Regions from separate parts of the Citrobacter freundii complex sp. 2025EL-00176 genome, predicted to be linked through region 1. Evidence: predicted binding sites of a transcription regulator. Region 1 holds the regulator's gene; the other holds the start of a gene.
The links. Region 1 encodes Fur, which represses iron uptake genes when iron is present. Its sites were predicted from a motif close to ATAATAATGAGAACNACTATCAA; they were not measured.

Region 1 (7,673 bases):
TTAACGATAGTCAGGTTCAGGTTGTAGTGTTTGGCAATACGCTTCCAGTATTCGATACCGGAACCACCCAACGGATCGACACCCAGCGTCAGACCCGCTTTCTGGATCGCCGCCATGTCGACGATATCCGCCAGTCCTTCAACAAACGGCTGAACCAGGTCCTGCTCTTTCACATGACCCGATGCCAGCGCGGCATCCAGCGACATACGCTTCACGCCTTGCAGACCGTCAGCCAGCAGCGCGTTAGCTCTGTCCTCCACCACTTTGGTGACGTTGGTATCTGCCGGACCACCGTTTGGCGGGTTGTATTTAATGCCACCATCTTCCGGCGGGTTGTGGGACGGTGTGATCACAATACCGTCAGCCAGCGGGCCGCCTTTTTTGTTGTGGACCAGGATGGCATTCGACACGGCAGGAGTTGGCGTAAAGCCGTTGTTTTCCTGCACGATGACGTCAACGCCATTCGCCGCCAGCACTTCCAGCACAGAGATAAAAGCCGGTTCAGACAGCGCGTGGGTATCCTTACCCACATAGCACGGGCCAGTAATCCCGTTTTTCGCACGTTCTTCAGCAATCGCCTGGGCGATAGCCAGAATATGCGGCTCGTTAAAACTATGACGACCTGCACTGCCGCGATGCCCGGACGTACCGAACTTGACGGCGTGCTCAGCGTTCCCTGCCGTTGGTTTCAGTACATAGTACTGTGCCGTCAGTTGGGCGACGTTAATCAAATCACTCTGTTGCGCAGGTTGACCTGCACGGTTGTGGATTGCCATTGCCTGGTCCTTCTAATGCAAGGATTAAATTGTTCCGCAAACCTTTTCAATCAATTCCGCAGGGAATTGCATTGACTGCATGATGTGCTCCACCATGCTGCATTTACGGCCGGTATTGGTATTGGTGATCACCCAGTACGGCGTGCCTGGCACGTGTTTCGGTTTGGTTTGATTACCATTTTTCAGCAGCGTCTGTTCATCGGCTGCAAAATAAACGCGCGTACGGCCATGCAACGAATCCGTAGCTTCGGCGAACGCGTTTTGATCCAGAGAATAGAGTGTAGACAGCACCAGCATAAAGCGATTTACTGCTTTCTTCTGTTCCGCATATTCATCGGACAACAGCAGTTCACGCATCGCGCGCACTTTATCTTTTACGGGGTTAACCGGCTTGGCTTCCACGACAGGTTGCACAGCGCGGACTTCTTTTACTACCGGAGTGACAGGCTGTGATGCGGCGGAAAATTTCAACATACGCCGTAAAATGTCGGATGCGCTCTCGCCGATATGCTTGGTGTGGCTGGCAATATAGCTATAGAGTTCATCATCAACTTCAATCGTTTTCATCTTAATCCAGTGCAGTGTTTAGCTGAATACAAGTTGTTGGGTTAACACACGTAGTGTAAAGGCAAATCCCAACAGCGGATAGCGTCAAGCCTGGTGGCTGATAAAACTCGGAGTAACCGTAGTTGTTGCAGCCATGTGGCAGAATGGTCAACATGATACCCTAACCCGTGAGTGTGAAAAAAAGAACTTTGCCATGAAATTGAATATCCGAGCGCAATCTGCGCAAAACCTGCACAATAATTCTCCCATCGTCCTGGTTCACGGTCTGTTTGGCAGTCTGGATAACCTGGGGATCCTGGCACGCGATCTGGTGGTCGATCACGATATCATCCAGGTTGATATGCGAAATCATGGCCTCTCGCCCCGATCGCCTGAGATGAATTATGCGGCCATGGCGCAAGACCTGGTGGATACGCTGGACGATCAACAGATCGATAAAGCGATCTTTATTGGTCACTCGATGGGGGGAAAAGCCGTCATGGCGTTAACCGCGTTGGCCCCCGATCGTATCGAGCGGCTGGTGGCTATTGATATTGCGCCGGTTGACTATCATGTGCGCCGTCACGATGAAATTTTTGCGGCAATCAATGCCGTAACCGATGCACAAGCGTCCTCGCGCCAGCAGGCGGCAAGCGTCATGCGCCAGCATCTGCAAGAGGAAGGTGTCATCCAGTTTCTGCTGAAATCCTTTGTTGACGGCGAGTGGCGCTTTAACGTTCCCGTATTGTGGGATCAATATCCCCATATCGTTGGTTGGGAAACCGTCCCGGCGTGGGAGCACCCGGCATTGTTTATCCCAGGCGGTAACTCCCCTTATGTCACCGAAGCGTATCGCGAGCAGTTGCTGGCACAATTCCCGCAGGCTCGGGCGCACGTTATTGCAGGCGCGGGGCACTGGGTACATGCGGAAAAACCTGAAGCAGTGCTGCGGGCCATCCGTCGTTATCTGCACGAGCAGGCTAACTGATTAAAAACTCAGCGTCCGTGCGCGATTACGCGCGTGGGCGTTGGCGTGCCTCCCCTGCTGATGTATTATGGCGCGCTATCCATCCGGGCAGACGCCTGGCTGATTGTTTCCCCGAAGTCACCAAGATCATGGCCAAAGAACAAACGGACCGTACGACATTAGATCTGTTCGCGCAGGAGCGTCGCCCGGGACGACCCAAAACTAATCCGCTCTCGCGTGATGAACAGTTACGTATAAATAAACGTAATCAGCTTAAACGTGACAAAGTTCGCGGGCTTAAGCGTGTCGAACTGAAACTGAACGCTGATGCCGTTGACGCGTTAAACGAGCTGGCCGAGGCGCGCAACATGAGTCGCAGTGAACTCATCGAAGAGATGCTGATGACCCAACTCACCACATTGCGCGGTCAGGCATAGTCTGAATTTCTGCTCTAAATCATAAATCGTGTAGCACAGAGTGCAGTCCCGCGTGTTTGCTGTTTCCGCATGCCTGACTGTTCTGCTATGATTGCCCTTATCCGTGGGCAATGCGCCACCACCATTTCAATAAGTTTCAAGAGGTTATTTTACTCATGGCAATCACTGGCATCTTTTTCGGCAGCGACACCGGTAATACCGAAAACATCGCAAAAATGATTCAAAAACAGCTTGGTAAAGACGTTGCCGATGTTCATGACATTGCAAAAAGCAGCAAAGAAGACCTGGAAGGGTATGACATTCTGCTGCTCGGGATTCCAACCTGGTACTACGGTGAAGCGCAGTGTGACTGGGACGATTTCTTCCCTACCCTCGAAGACATTGATTTTAACGGCAAACTGGTTGCATTGTTCGGCTGCGGCGACCAGGAAGATTACGCAGAATATTTCTGCGATGCGTTAGGCACCATTCGCGACATCATTGAGCCACGCGGCGCCACCATCGTCGGTCACTGGCCAACGGCGGGTTATCACTTTGAAGCGTCCAAAGGACTGGCTGACGACGACCACTTTGTCGGTCTGGCTATCGATGAAGATCGCCAGCCGGAGTTGACCGCAGAACGCGTAGAAAAATGGGTTAAGCAGATCTCTGAAGAACTGCACCTCGACGAAATCATCAATGCCTGATTTCGCGCGGCGTAGATCGTCATCTACGCCGCATCAATAGATAAAACCAATCAAAATAATTGCTACAAATTTGTAACTTTTCCGTGTGACCCTGTACAATGGCTGGATGCCAATCGGGTGTTGCGCAGTGTGTTTGTCGGCGATACCACGTTTTGATTAACAATATATGCCAGAGACTTGCAGTTTTCATTTAACCATGGCAGTTCTATAATGATATGCAATTTCTCAAGTGCAATTTCTGTCACTTCTGTTAATGAAGTGAATCGTTTAGCTACAGGACAGATTCCGCATGACTGACAATAATACCGCATTAAAGAAGGCTGGCCTGAAAGTAACGCTTCCTCGTTTAAAAATTCTGGAAGTTCTTCAGGAACCGGATAACCATCACGTCAGTGCGGAAGACTTATACAAACGCCTGATCGATATGGGTGAAGAAATTGGTCTGGCGACCGTGTATCGTGTGCTGAACCAGTTTGATGATGCCGGTATCGTGACCCGCCATAATTTTGAAGGTGGTAAATCCGTCTTCGAACTAACTCAACAGCATCACCACGATCACCTCATTTGCCTCGACTGCGGCAAAGTGGTCGAGTTCAGCGATGAATCCATTGAAGCGCGTCAGCGTGAGATTGCGGCTAAACATGGTATTCGCTTAACCAACCATAGCCTCTATCTTTACGGCCACTGCGCCGAAGGCGATTGCCGCGAAGATGAGCATGCGCACGACGGCAAATAATGTGACGCTTTCTGAAAAGCCAACCTTCCGGTTGGCTTTTTTTATGCGCTGAATTTGACCAGCCCCCTCTTCCTTCTGCATCAATGTTGCTTTAATGTAAAAATCAATTGCCCTTCCGGAGAGTTGAAATGGAACTTCGCCAGCTACGCTATTTTGTGCGTATTGTAGAAACCGGCAGCATGGGTAGCGCGGCGCTCGATCTCAATATCGGCGTTTCGGCGCTCAGTCAGCAAATGACGCGTCTGGAAAATGAACTTGCTATTCGCCTGCTACAACGCACCTCGCGCGGTGTGACGCCCACCAGCGCCGGACTGGCTTTTTACTCCCAGGCGCAGCTGGCGCTCCGGCATGCAGACGATGCAATCCTCGCCGCCCGCGAGGCCCGACTTTCCGGACACGTCAGCGTCGGTATGGCCCCCAGTACCGCTTCCGTTCTCGGCATGCCTTTTATTCACGCCATGCGGGAAAGCTATGCTGATGTTCGCCTGCATGTCGTGGAAAGTCTCTCTGGCAACCTGGAACGAATGATTAATACCCGCCAGATTGATCTGGCTGTCGTGTTTCAAAAAGAAAAGATCCTGCGCTGGAGCGCCAGACCGATTCTTGAAGAGCGACTGTTTTTGATTGGGACCCATGCCCTACTGGCTGATATTGTCGATGACAATATTGCTCCTGCCCAACTGGCAAATATTCCATTGATCATGCCAAGCCCGGGCCACGGTCTGCGCGGCAGGCTGGATGCCATCAGCCAGGAACACACACTGAACATTGAGATCGCTACCGAAATTGATGGTCTGGCGTTACTGATGCGCGCCGTGCGCAGTGGCATTGGCGCCACTCTTCAGCCTGGCGCGGCAATCTCGCATCTCGATAAAGAAACCCTAAGAGTGATCGGCGTCCATAATCCGATACTTAGCCGCCCTAACTTTCTGGTCAGCCTCTCTGACGATGAACTTACCCCGGCAGGCCTCGCCGCCCGTGTGGTGCTGACGAAAGTTATGCATCAGTTGGTGGAAGCCGGAAGCTGGCCTGGCGCTACACTTTACAATAACTAAAGCACTGTTTAGCGTCACGTCATAGCGCCCACACAGCCTGTGCGTATACATTTCAATTACAAATTTAACAATTAGTTAAATGGTAATGGAGTATACGATGGTTGATGTTCTGGTGATTGGCGGTGGCAATGCCGCCTTATGTGCAGCCTTGACCGCCCGGGAGCAAGGAGCTTCGGTACTCCTGCTCGAAGCGGCGCCCCGCGAATGGCGCGGGGGAAACTCCCAACACACACGTAATTTACGTTGTATGCATGACGCACCGCAGGATGTGCTGGTGGAAAGCTATCCTGAAGAAGAATTCTGGCAAGATCTGTGGCGCGTCACGGAAGGAAATACCAACGAAGCGCTGGCGCGTCTGGTGATCCGTACCTCTTCACAATGCCGCGACTGGATGCGCCAGCACGGCGTTAACTTTCAGCCTCCGCTCTCTGGCGCTTTGCACGTGGCACGAACCAACGCCTTTTTTATGGGCGGTGGAAAGGCCCTGGTGAATGCCTATTATCGCAGCGCAGAAAAGCTGGGCGTTCAAATTCGCTATAACACTCCCGTTCAGGCGCTTGAACTGCGTAATGGCGAGTTCGTGGCGGCGCTGGCAGGCGAAGAGCGCATCACCGCTAAGTCCTGCGTGCTTGCCGCGGGCGGGTTTGAGTCAAACCGCGAATGGCTGCGAGAAGCGTGGGGAGAGAACGAGCGCGGCGAGTGGCCTGCGGATAACTTCCTGATTCGCGGCACGCGCTTTAACCAGGGCGTACTGCTCAAATTTATGATGGATGCCGGAGCAGACATTATCGGCGATCCCTCCCAGTCACACTGCGTGGCCATTGATGCCAGAGCACCATTATATGATGGCGGAATTTGCACCCGCGTGGACTGCGTCTCGCTCGGCATAGTGGTAAACCGTGACGCAGCGCGCTTTTATGATGAAGGCGAAGATTTCTGGCCGAAACGCTACGCCATCTGGGGGCGTCTGGTCGCGCAACAGCCAGGGCAGATTGGCTACTCCATCATCGATGGTAAAGCTATCGGCCACTTCATGCCTCCGGTCTTTCCCGGCGCGCAGGCCAATACGTTGGCAGAGCTGGCCCTTCAGTTAGGACTGGACGCCGAACGTTTTACCCACACCGTGACGGAATACAACAACGCCTGCCAGCCTGGTCAGTTCGACCACACCGTTCTGGATAACTGCGCCACCAAAGGTTTGCTACCCGCGAAAACGCACTGGGCGCGACCGCTGGACCAGCCTCCATACTACGGCTATGCCCTGCGGCCAGGGATCACCTTCACTTATCTTGGGTTAAAAGTGAACGAACACGCCGCGGTGCATTTTGCCGGGCTTCCAAGCCGTAATCTGTTTGTCGCCGGAGAGATGATGGCGGGCAACGTGCTGGGTAAGGGCTACACCGCAGGCGTGGGGATGTCGATCGGCACGACCTTTGGTCGCATTGCCGGAAAAGAAGCCGCGCTGGCCGCACGTAAGGAGACACGTCATGAAGCAGCTTGAGAAACTGATCATCGAAGCGCAAATTATCACCGAACCGGAAGCTGAAGTTGAACGTGTGATGCAAGTGTGCAATGCCTGTCGCTATTGTGAAGGTTTTTGCGCCGTATTCCCGGCCATGACGCAGCGTCTGGAATTCGGTAAAGCGGATATCAATTACCTGGCAAACTTGTGCCATAACTGCGGCGCTTGCCTGCACGCATGTCAGTATGCCCCGCCTCATGAATTTGCCATCAACGTACCGAAGGCGATGGCGGAAGTCCGGCTCGAAACCTATCAGCATTACGCGCAACCCGCCGCCTTTGGCGCGCTTTATCGTCGCGCAGGCGTCACCGTGACGCTGGCGCTGGTTTTCGGTCTGATCCTGTTTTTACTCCTCGCTATAGGTTTGAAAGGCTCACTATTCCATCCTCCGCTGGCCGGGGATTTCTATCAAATTTTCCCGCATAACCTGCTGGCATGGATGTTTGGTTCAGTGTTTATTCTGGCGATCGGTTTGCTGATGGCCGGCGTGATCCGCTTCTGGCGCGAGATCTCTCCGGGTATGCCGCGTTCCGCCGAGATTGCTGAAGCCTCACACGATGCGCTGACGCTGAAATATCTCGATGGTGGCCACGGCAAAGGTTGTAACGAAGCGGATGATGCTTTCACCCTGATGCGCCGCCGTTTCCACCACTTTACCTTCTACGGTTTTATGCTCTGCTTTGCCGCCACCGTGGTGGCAACGGGCTATCACTACTTTGCAGGTATAGAAGCGCCCTACCCGTTCTTCAGCGTGCCGGTGATGCTGGGCACGTTGGGCGGCATTGGTCTGGTTGTCGGCCCGGCGGGCTTGCTATGGCTGAATCTTAAGCGTTCACCGCTGCATGGCGACGCCCGGCAAAAACCGATGGATCGCGGTTTTATTTTGCTGCTGCTGCTGACCAGTCTGACTGGTCTGGCGCTGCTGGTGGGAAGAGACACCTCATGGAT
Region 2 (7,673 bases), 660 kb from region 1:
TATTTTGCCTGGCGCCTGGGCGTTCATTGATTCCGGTATGCTTATCGTAATGAAACCCCGACACGTGTTCGGGGTTATTTTTTGCTTTAAATCTTGTTTACCATTTCATCTCACCGGTATTGACCTTCGCACTTAGCTCCAGAGAGCTTGCGTCCGCCAGACCTGGCCATGCCGCCGTCATGGTTTTAATCACGTAAGCTGAACCCTTATTCGCGCTTAACGCCTGCTCAAACGACTGTAAATAATCCTGGGTGAAGCGAACCGCTTTATCGCCTGTCGGGCGTTCGCCAATGTAATGCCCCGGCACCACCTGAGCGGGATGTAAGTTCTGCATCTCGCTTAACACATTGCGCCACGCGGAACGCTGTTCAGCAGACTGCGTATCCGCCGTCCAGACATGAATACCCGAAGCCACGCCGGTACCGCCAATGATTGCGCGGTTAGACGGGATCCAGACATACGCCGCATAATCGTTGGGATGGCGAAGTTCCAGCGTTTCGCCATCAACCGTGAAACGCGTTTGTGTGGTGGCTTGCGGCACGATGAGTGAAGTTGGCGCGCCGTCCTGCATTTGCGGACCCCAGAACTGCAGTTTGGCCTCTTTCGTGGCGCGAATATGCTCTACCACATGCGGTGTTGCCAGCACTTTCACCTGTGGGAAGGCGCTGACGATGGGTTGCAGGCCAAAATAGAAATCCGGGTCGCCGGAGGTGATTACGATAGCTTTCAGCGTCTTACCGCTGGCACGAATCATCTGCACCAGTTGTTCGCCATCTTTGGTGCTGAACTGCGCGTCAAACAAAATCGCCTCTTTCGGTCCCGAAACCAGCGTCGAGGAGACCGGGAAAATAGCCTTATCCTGCGGGTTGTAGACGTCCAGTTGTAACGGAGCGGCAAAGACAGAAGAGGAGAACAGGGGGAACAGCAGGGCCAGAGTTTTAACTTTCATAATATGTAACCTTGTGCAGGAAATTGTCTTTTGATCGTTCGCGTATTCTAAGGAAATTTGCATCTGTTAGAATTCCTGTATCAGGGTATGCTGAGTTTCTTAAAACGATCGGATGGGATGCAATGGACAGAGTAATGGCGGCAACGGTCTTCAACCATATCTGTGATTTGGGTAGCTTAAGCGCCGCTGCGCGCGCGCTGGGGCTTTCCAGACCGATGGTTAGTCGTTACCTCGACGAAATGGAAAAGTGGGCGGGGGCAAGGCTTATTCACCGGTCGTCGCGTCGCCTGACGATCACGCCAGCGGGAGAAGAAGCGTTAGTGAAAACGCGTTCTCTGGCGCAACTTTCGCTGGATATTGCTGCCGCCAGTGCCGCGCAAATCCCCTCCGGTACGCTACGTGTTGCTTGTGCACATTATACCGCTATGCATATTCTTGCTCCGGTGCTGCCCACTTTTCTGGCGCGGTATCCGCAACTGCGTATTGAAGTTGAGATCAATAATCAGCCGGTCAGTCTTGTCGGGGAACGCATCGATGTGGCGATCCGCATTACGGACAACCCCGAGCCTGGGACCATCGCTCGTCGGTTGGGGAACTGTGAATCCGTGCTATGTGCGTCTGTCGAATATCTGCATCAACACGGCACTCCTGAAACTCTCGACGATCTTACGCAGCATAACTGCCTCTATTACAGCGGCTTTGCCGGAAAATCTTGGCACTTTCTCGATGCACAAGGGCAGACAGTTTCTGTTGCAATCAAAGGGAATTTGAGCGCCGGGATCTCTTCGCTGCTCTGTGAGTTGGCGCTGGCGGGTATGGGTATTGCGCTGGTACCGGAGCCGGAAGCGCGGGAAGGGTTGACGCAGGGAAAGTTAGTTCGGTTACTGCCAGAGCTGCAGCCTAAACGTCTGCCAATATACGGGTTGTATCTTTCTCGTGAGCACCAGCCAACTGGGTTACGCCTGTTGTTAGACGCAATTAGTGAAACTACGCGCTAATTATGTCATTGACTGCGCTCAAAAAATAATCAAACCGCAATTTGTGTTAAACAAAACTTATCCGGGAGTGAGATTATTCTTATGCCCCTTCAAGAGCTAAGCCATTACGAGTGCCGGAGATAAGCGCCGGATGGGGCCGGAACCCTTAAGCCTGCCAATAAGCAGACTTAAGGGTTTTTTGTTATTTGCACGCTTTTTGATCTGATTTCATCTCTGCCGTTACTCGCATCTATCCCTTAAATAGGTATTACCTATACATCTTTTGATATTTGACCTGCCTGAACGATTGGATTTTCATAATCCATTATTAATCAAAGCATTGAACAAAATAATCCATCTCTGATAACCCGCGCTGCAGGGTCTATGCTTATTAAAAGTAGCCAAAAAGGGCGATTAACCCGAATGCCCCTGCTGTTGAGGGGTTGAAGTGATAATCATTATCACTAACATGGTGTTATAGCTTGAAAGCTAATGACTCGAGGTAACCCTATGGAATTGCATTCAGGAACATTTAACCCGGACGATTTCGCATGGCGTGGTTTGACGTTAACGCCAGCGGCCGCGGCGCACATCCGCGAACTGGTGGCAAAACAACCCGACATGTTAGGCGTGCGTTTAGGTGTGAAACAAACCGGATGCGCGGGATTCGGCTACGTGCTGGACACCGTCCGTGAGCCGGAAAAAGACGATCTGCTGTTTGAAACGGACGGCGCCAGACTCTATGTGCCGTTACAGGCGATGCCGTTTATCGACGGGACGGAAGTCGATTTCGTTCGCGAAGGATTAAATCAGTTATTTAAATTTCATAACCCGAAAGCCCAGAACGAATGCGGCTGTGGCGAAAGTTTTGGGGTATAGGCGGTACTATGTCTCGTAATACTGAAGCAACTGATGATGTTAACACCTGGGCTGGCGGGCACCTCAATTATAAAGAGGGCTTCTTCACCCAACTGCAAACCGATGAGCTGGCAAAAGGGATCAATGAAGACGTTGTGCGCGCGATTTCGGCAAAACGTAATGAACCCGACTGGATGCTGGCGTTTCGCCTGAATGCCTTTAACGCGTGGCTGAACATGGAAGAGCCGCACTGGTTAAAAGCGCACTACGACAAGCTGAATTATCAGGATTACAGCTATTACTCTGCGCCGTCCTGTGGCAATTGTGATGAAACCTGTGTTTCTGAACCGGGAGCTGTTCAGCAAACGGGGGCGAATGCCTTTTTAAGCAAAGAGGTAGAAGACGCTTTTGCGCAACTTGGGGTGCCGGTTCGTGAAGGAAAAGAGGTGGCGGTTGATGCCATTTTCGACTCGGTGTCGGTGGCGACGACCTATCGCGACAAACTGGCGGAACAGGGCATTATTTTCTGTTCGTTCGGGGAGGCGATCCATGACCATCCTGAGCTGGTGAAACAGTATCTGGGCACCGTCGTTCCGGGTAATGACAATTTCTTTGCCGCGCTGAATGCCGCCGTGGCGTCAGATGGGACGTTTATCTATGTGCCGAAAGGCGTGCGTTGTCCCATGGAGCTCTCAACCTACTTCCGGATTAATGCGGAAAAGACCGGGCAGTTTGAACGTACCATTTTGATTGCGGATGAGGGCAGCTACGTCAGTTATATCGAAGGTTGCTCAGCTCCGGTACGTGACAGCTACCAGCTGCATGCGGCGGTGGTGGAAGTCATCATCCACAAAGATGCTGAAGTGAAATACTCGACGGTGCAAAACTGGTTCCCCGGTGATGGGAATACCGGCGGCATTTTGAACTTCGTCACCAAGCGCGCGCTGTGCGAAGGCGAAAACAGCAAAATGTCGTGGACGCAGTCGGAAACCGGCTCAGCCATTACCTGGAAATACCCAAGCTGCATTCTGCGTGGCGATAACTCCATCGGCGAATTCTACTCCGTCGCGTTGACCAGCGGACACCAACAGGCCGATACCGGCACCAAAATGATCCACATTGGCAAGAACACCAAATCGACCATCATCTCGAAAGGGATCTCTGCCGGACAGAGTCAGAACAGCTATCGCGGCCTGGTAAAAATCATGCCGACCGCCACCAACGCCCGTAACTATACCCAGTGCGACTCCATGTTGATCGGGGCGGACTGCGGGGCGCATACCTTCCCGTATGTCGAGTGTCGGAACAACAGCGCCCAGCTTGAGCATGAAGCCACGACGTCACGCATCGGTGAAGACCAGCTGTTTTACTGTCTGCAACGCGGGATTAGCGAAGAGGATGCCATTTCGATGATCGTTAACGGGTTCTGTAAAGACGTGTTCTCTGAACTGCCGCTGGAATTTGCCGTAGAAGCGCAAAAACTTCTCGCCATCAGCCTTGAACACAGCGTCGGTTAAAATTTAAGGAAAGCACATGTTAAGCATCAAAGATTTACAGGTCAGTGTCGAAGATAAGGCGATCCTGCGTGGGCTGAGCCTTGAGATTCGTCCCGGAGAAGTCCACGCCATCATGGGACCGAACGGTTCCGGGAAAAGTACGCTGTCTGCCACGCTCGCCGGACGTGAAGACTACGCAGTCACCGGCGGGACGGTGGAATTTAACGGTAAGGATTTATTGGAACTGTCGCCAGAGGAGCGGGCCGGTGAAGGGATCTTTATGGCATTTCAGTATCCGGTTGAAATTCCCGGCGTCAGTAATCAGTTTTTCCTGCAAACGGCTCTGAATGCGGTGCGCAGTTACCGTGGTGAGGAGTCGCTGGACAGGTTCGACTTCCAGGATCTGATGGAAGAAAAAATCGCGCTGCTGAAAATGCCGGAGGACTTGCTGACGCGGTCGGTAAACGTCGGTTTCTCCGGCGGTGAGAAAAAGCGTAATGACATTCTGCAAATGGCTGTGCTGGAGCCGCAGCTGTGCATTCTTGATGAGTCAGACTCCGGGCTGGATATTGATGCGCTGAAAATCGTCGCGGATGGTGTGAACTCGCTGCGCGACGGGAAACGTTCATTCATTATCGTCACTCACTATCAGCGCATCCTGGACTATATCAAACCCGATTATGTTCACGTTCTCTACCAGGGGCGAATTGTGAAGTCCGGTGATTTTACGCTGGTCAAACAACTGGAGGAGCAAGGATATGGCTGGCTTAGCGAACAGCAGTAACGTGCTGCAACAGTGGCATCATCTGTTTGAGACGCAAGGGGAGACCCGTTCGCACTATGCGCAACAGCATCTGCATCAGATGCTACGTCTGGGGCTGCCAACCCGTAAGCATGAGGACTGGAAATACACGCCGCTGGAGGGATTAACCCACAGCCAGTTTGTCAGCACTATCTCCGCGATAACGCCAGCCCAGTGTGATGCGTTGGCACCGGCTATTGATGCGGTACGGCTGGTCTTTGTCGACGGGCAATTTTGTCCAACTCTCAGCGACAGCGTGGAAGGTAGCGGCTTTGATATTGCCGTTGATGATGAGCGTCAGATGCTGCCTGCGGCTATCCAGCCGGAAGTATTCCTGCACCTGACCGAAAGCTTGTCGCGCAGCGTAACGCACATTTTGGTCAAGCGTAACCAGCGACCAGCGAAACCGCTGCTGCTGCTACACATTACCCAGGGACTGACGGGCGATGAGGTGAATACGGCGCACTATCGTCACCATCTTGAGCTGGCGGAAGGCGCAGAAGCCACCGTTATTGAGCATTATGTCAGTCTCAGCGAGCTTCGCCATTTTACCGGTGCGCGCTTAACAATGAACGTCGCGGCTAATGCGCATTTGCGTCATATCAAACTGGCGTTTGAGAATTCGCTCAGCCACCACTTTGCCCATAATGATATTCAGTTGAGTGCCGATGCCTCGGCAGTCAGCCAAAGCTTCTTACTCGGCGACGCTGTTTTGCGCCATAACACCAGTACTCAGCTTAACGGCGAAAATACCACGCTGCGCCTTAACAGCCTGGCGATGCCGGTGAAAAATGAAGTCTGTGACACCCGAACCTGGCTTGCGCACAACAAAGGTTATTGCAACAGCCGCCAACTGCATAAAACGATTGTCAGCGATAAGGGGCGGGCGGTATTCAATGGTTTGATCAACGTCGCTCAACACGCCATTAAAACAGACGGTCAGATGACCAACAACAATTTACTGCTCGGTAAACTGGCGGAAGTGGATACCAAACCACAGCTGGAAATTTACGCCGATGACGTGAAATGTAGCCATGGAGCAACGGTAGGGCGGATCGATGACGAACAGATGTTCTACCTGCGTTCGCGCGGGATCGGCCAGCAGGATGCTCAACAGATGATTCTCTATGCGTTTGCCGCTGAGCTGACGGAAGCCCTGACCGATGAAACGCTGAAACAACTGGTACTGGCGCGGATCGCCCAACGCTTGCCGGGAGGCGTAGCATGACATTTCCCATTGAAAAAGTGCGGGCTGATTTTCCGGTCCTGACCCGTGAAGTGAACGGTTTACCGCTGGCGTATCTGGACAGCGCCGCCAGCGCGCAAAAGCCTAATCAGGTGATTGATGCCGAAGCTGAGTTTTACCGTCACGGCTATGCGGCGGTTCACCGCGGTATCCATACGCTGAGCGCGCAGGCTACGGAAAAAATGGAGAATGTGCGCAAGCTCGCCTCGCTGTTTATTAACGCTCGTTCAGCTGAAGAACTGGTATTTGTTCGCGGTACCACGGAAGGCATTAACCTGGTGGCGAACAGCTGGGGCAACAGCAATGTCAGGGCTGGCGATAACATTATCATCAGCGAGATGGAGCACCATGCCAATATTGTTCCCTGGCAAATGCTGTGCGCCCGCGTGGGCGCAGAACTGCGGGTCATTCCGCTCAATGCCGATGGCACGTTGCAACTGGAGGCCTTGCCAGCACTGTTTGACGATCGCACGCAACTGCTGGCAATTACTCACGTCTCTAACGTACTGGGCACCGAAAACCCGCTGGATGAGATGATTGCGCTGGCGCATCAATACGGCGCAAAAGTGCTGGTGGATGGCGCACAGGCGGTTATGCATCATCAAGTGGATGTGCAGGCGTTAGATTGCGACTTCTATGTTTTCTCCGGACACAAGCTCTACGGGCCAACCGGTATTGGCGTTCTGTATGCCAGAGAGTCGCTGCTGCAGGAAATGCCGCCCTGGGAAGGTGGCGGTTCGATGATTGCGACCGTGAGTCTGAGTCAGGGGACGACGTGGGCCAAAGCGCCGTGGCGGTTTGAAGCCGGAACACCTAATACCGGCGGGATTATCGGGCTTGGTGCGGCTATTGAGTATGTTTCAGCGCTGGGGCTGACTGAAATCAGCGAATATGAACAGTTCATGATGCGCTATGCGCTGGAACAGTTGGCGGACGTGCCGGATTTGACGCTTTATGGACCGGATAACCGCCTGGGGGTGATTGCCTTTAACCTCGGCAAACATCACGCCTATGATGTCGGCAGTTTTCTCGATAACTATGGGATCGCCGTGCGGACGGGGCATCACTGCGCTATGCCGCTGATGGCCTACTATAACGTTCCCGCTATGTGTCGGGCGTCGATTGCCATGTACAACACCCATGAAGAAGTGGATCGCCTGGTGACAGGTCTCAAGCGTATTCATCACTTACTGGGATAACAGGGAGGCGTTATGGCTGCGCTACCGGATAAAGAAAAGTTGTTGCGTAATTTTCTGCGTTGCGCTAATTGGGAAGAGAAATACCTGTACATCATTGAACTGGGTCAGCGTTTGCCGGAATTAAACGCCGACGAACATTGCCCCGA

Region 2: a site for Fur is predicted at 2,375-2,397, ahead of sufA (Fe-S cluster assembly scaffold SufA). Genes of this name have one in related genera too.

Annotation. Positions count from the first base shown of each region.
Region 1 is NZ_JBRYHT010000001.1:14,595-22,267, reverse strand. It holds gene pgm (phosphoglucomutase (alpha-D-glucose-1,6-bisphosphate-dependent)) at 1-776, opposite strand, end outside; gene seqA (replication initiation negative regulator SeqA) at 801-1,343, opposite strand; gene ybfF (esterase) at 1,537-2,310, shown strand; gene ybfE (LexA regulated protein) at 2,439-2,726, shown strand; gene fldA (flavodoxin FldA) at 2,882-3,412, shown strand; gene ACVXHP_RS00105 (ryhB-regulated fur leader peptide) at 3,623-3,709, shown strand; gene fur (ferric iron uptake transcriptional regulator) at 3,702-4,148, shown strand; gene tcuR (tricarballylate utilization LysR family transcriptional regulator TcuR) at 4,277-5,203, shown strand; gene tcuA (FAD-dependent tricarballylate dehydrogenase TcuA) at 5,301-6,704, shown strand; gene tcuB (tricarballylate utilization 4Fe-4S protein TcuB) at 6,691-7,673, shown strand, end outside.
Region 2 is NZ_JBRYHT010000001.1:679,290-686,962, forward strand. It holds gene ACVXHP_RS03345 (YdiH family protein) at 1-30, shown strand, start outside; gene ACVXHP_RS03350 (Vmh family MBL fold metallo-hydrolase) at 98-949, opposite strand; gene ACVXHP_RS03355 (LysR family transcriptional regulator) at 1,072-1,947, shown strand; gene sufA (Fe-S cluster assembly scaffold SufA) at 2,437-2,805, shown strand; gene sufB (Fe-S cluster assembly protein SufB) at 2,814-4,301, shown strand; gene sufC (Fe-S cluster assembly ATPase SufC) at 4,318-5,064, shown strand; gene sufD (Fe-S cluster assembly protein SufD) at 5,039-6,310, shown strand; gene sufS (cysteine desulfurase SufS) at 6,307-7,527, shown strand; gene sufE (cysteine desulfuration protein SufE) at 7,540-7,673, shown strand, end outside.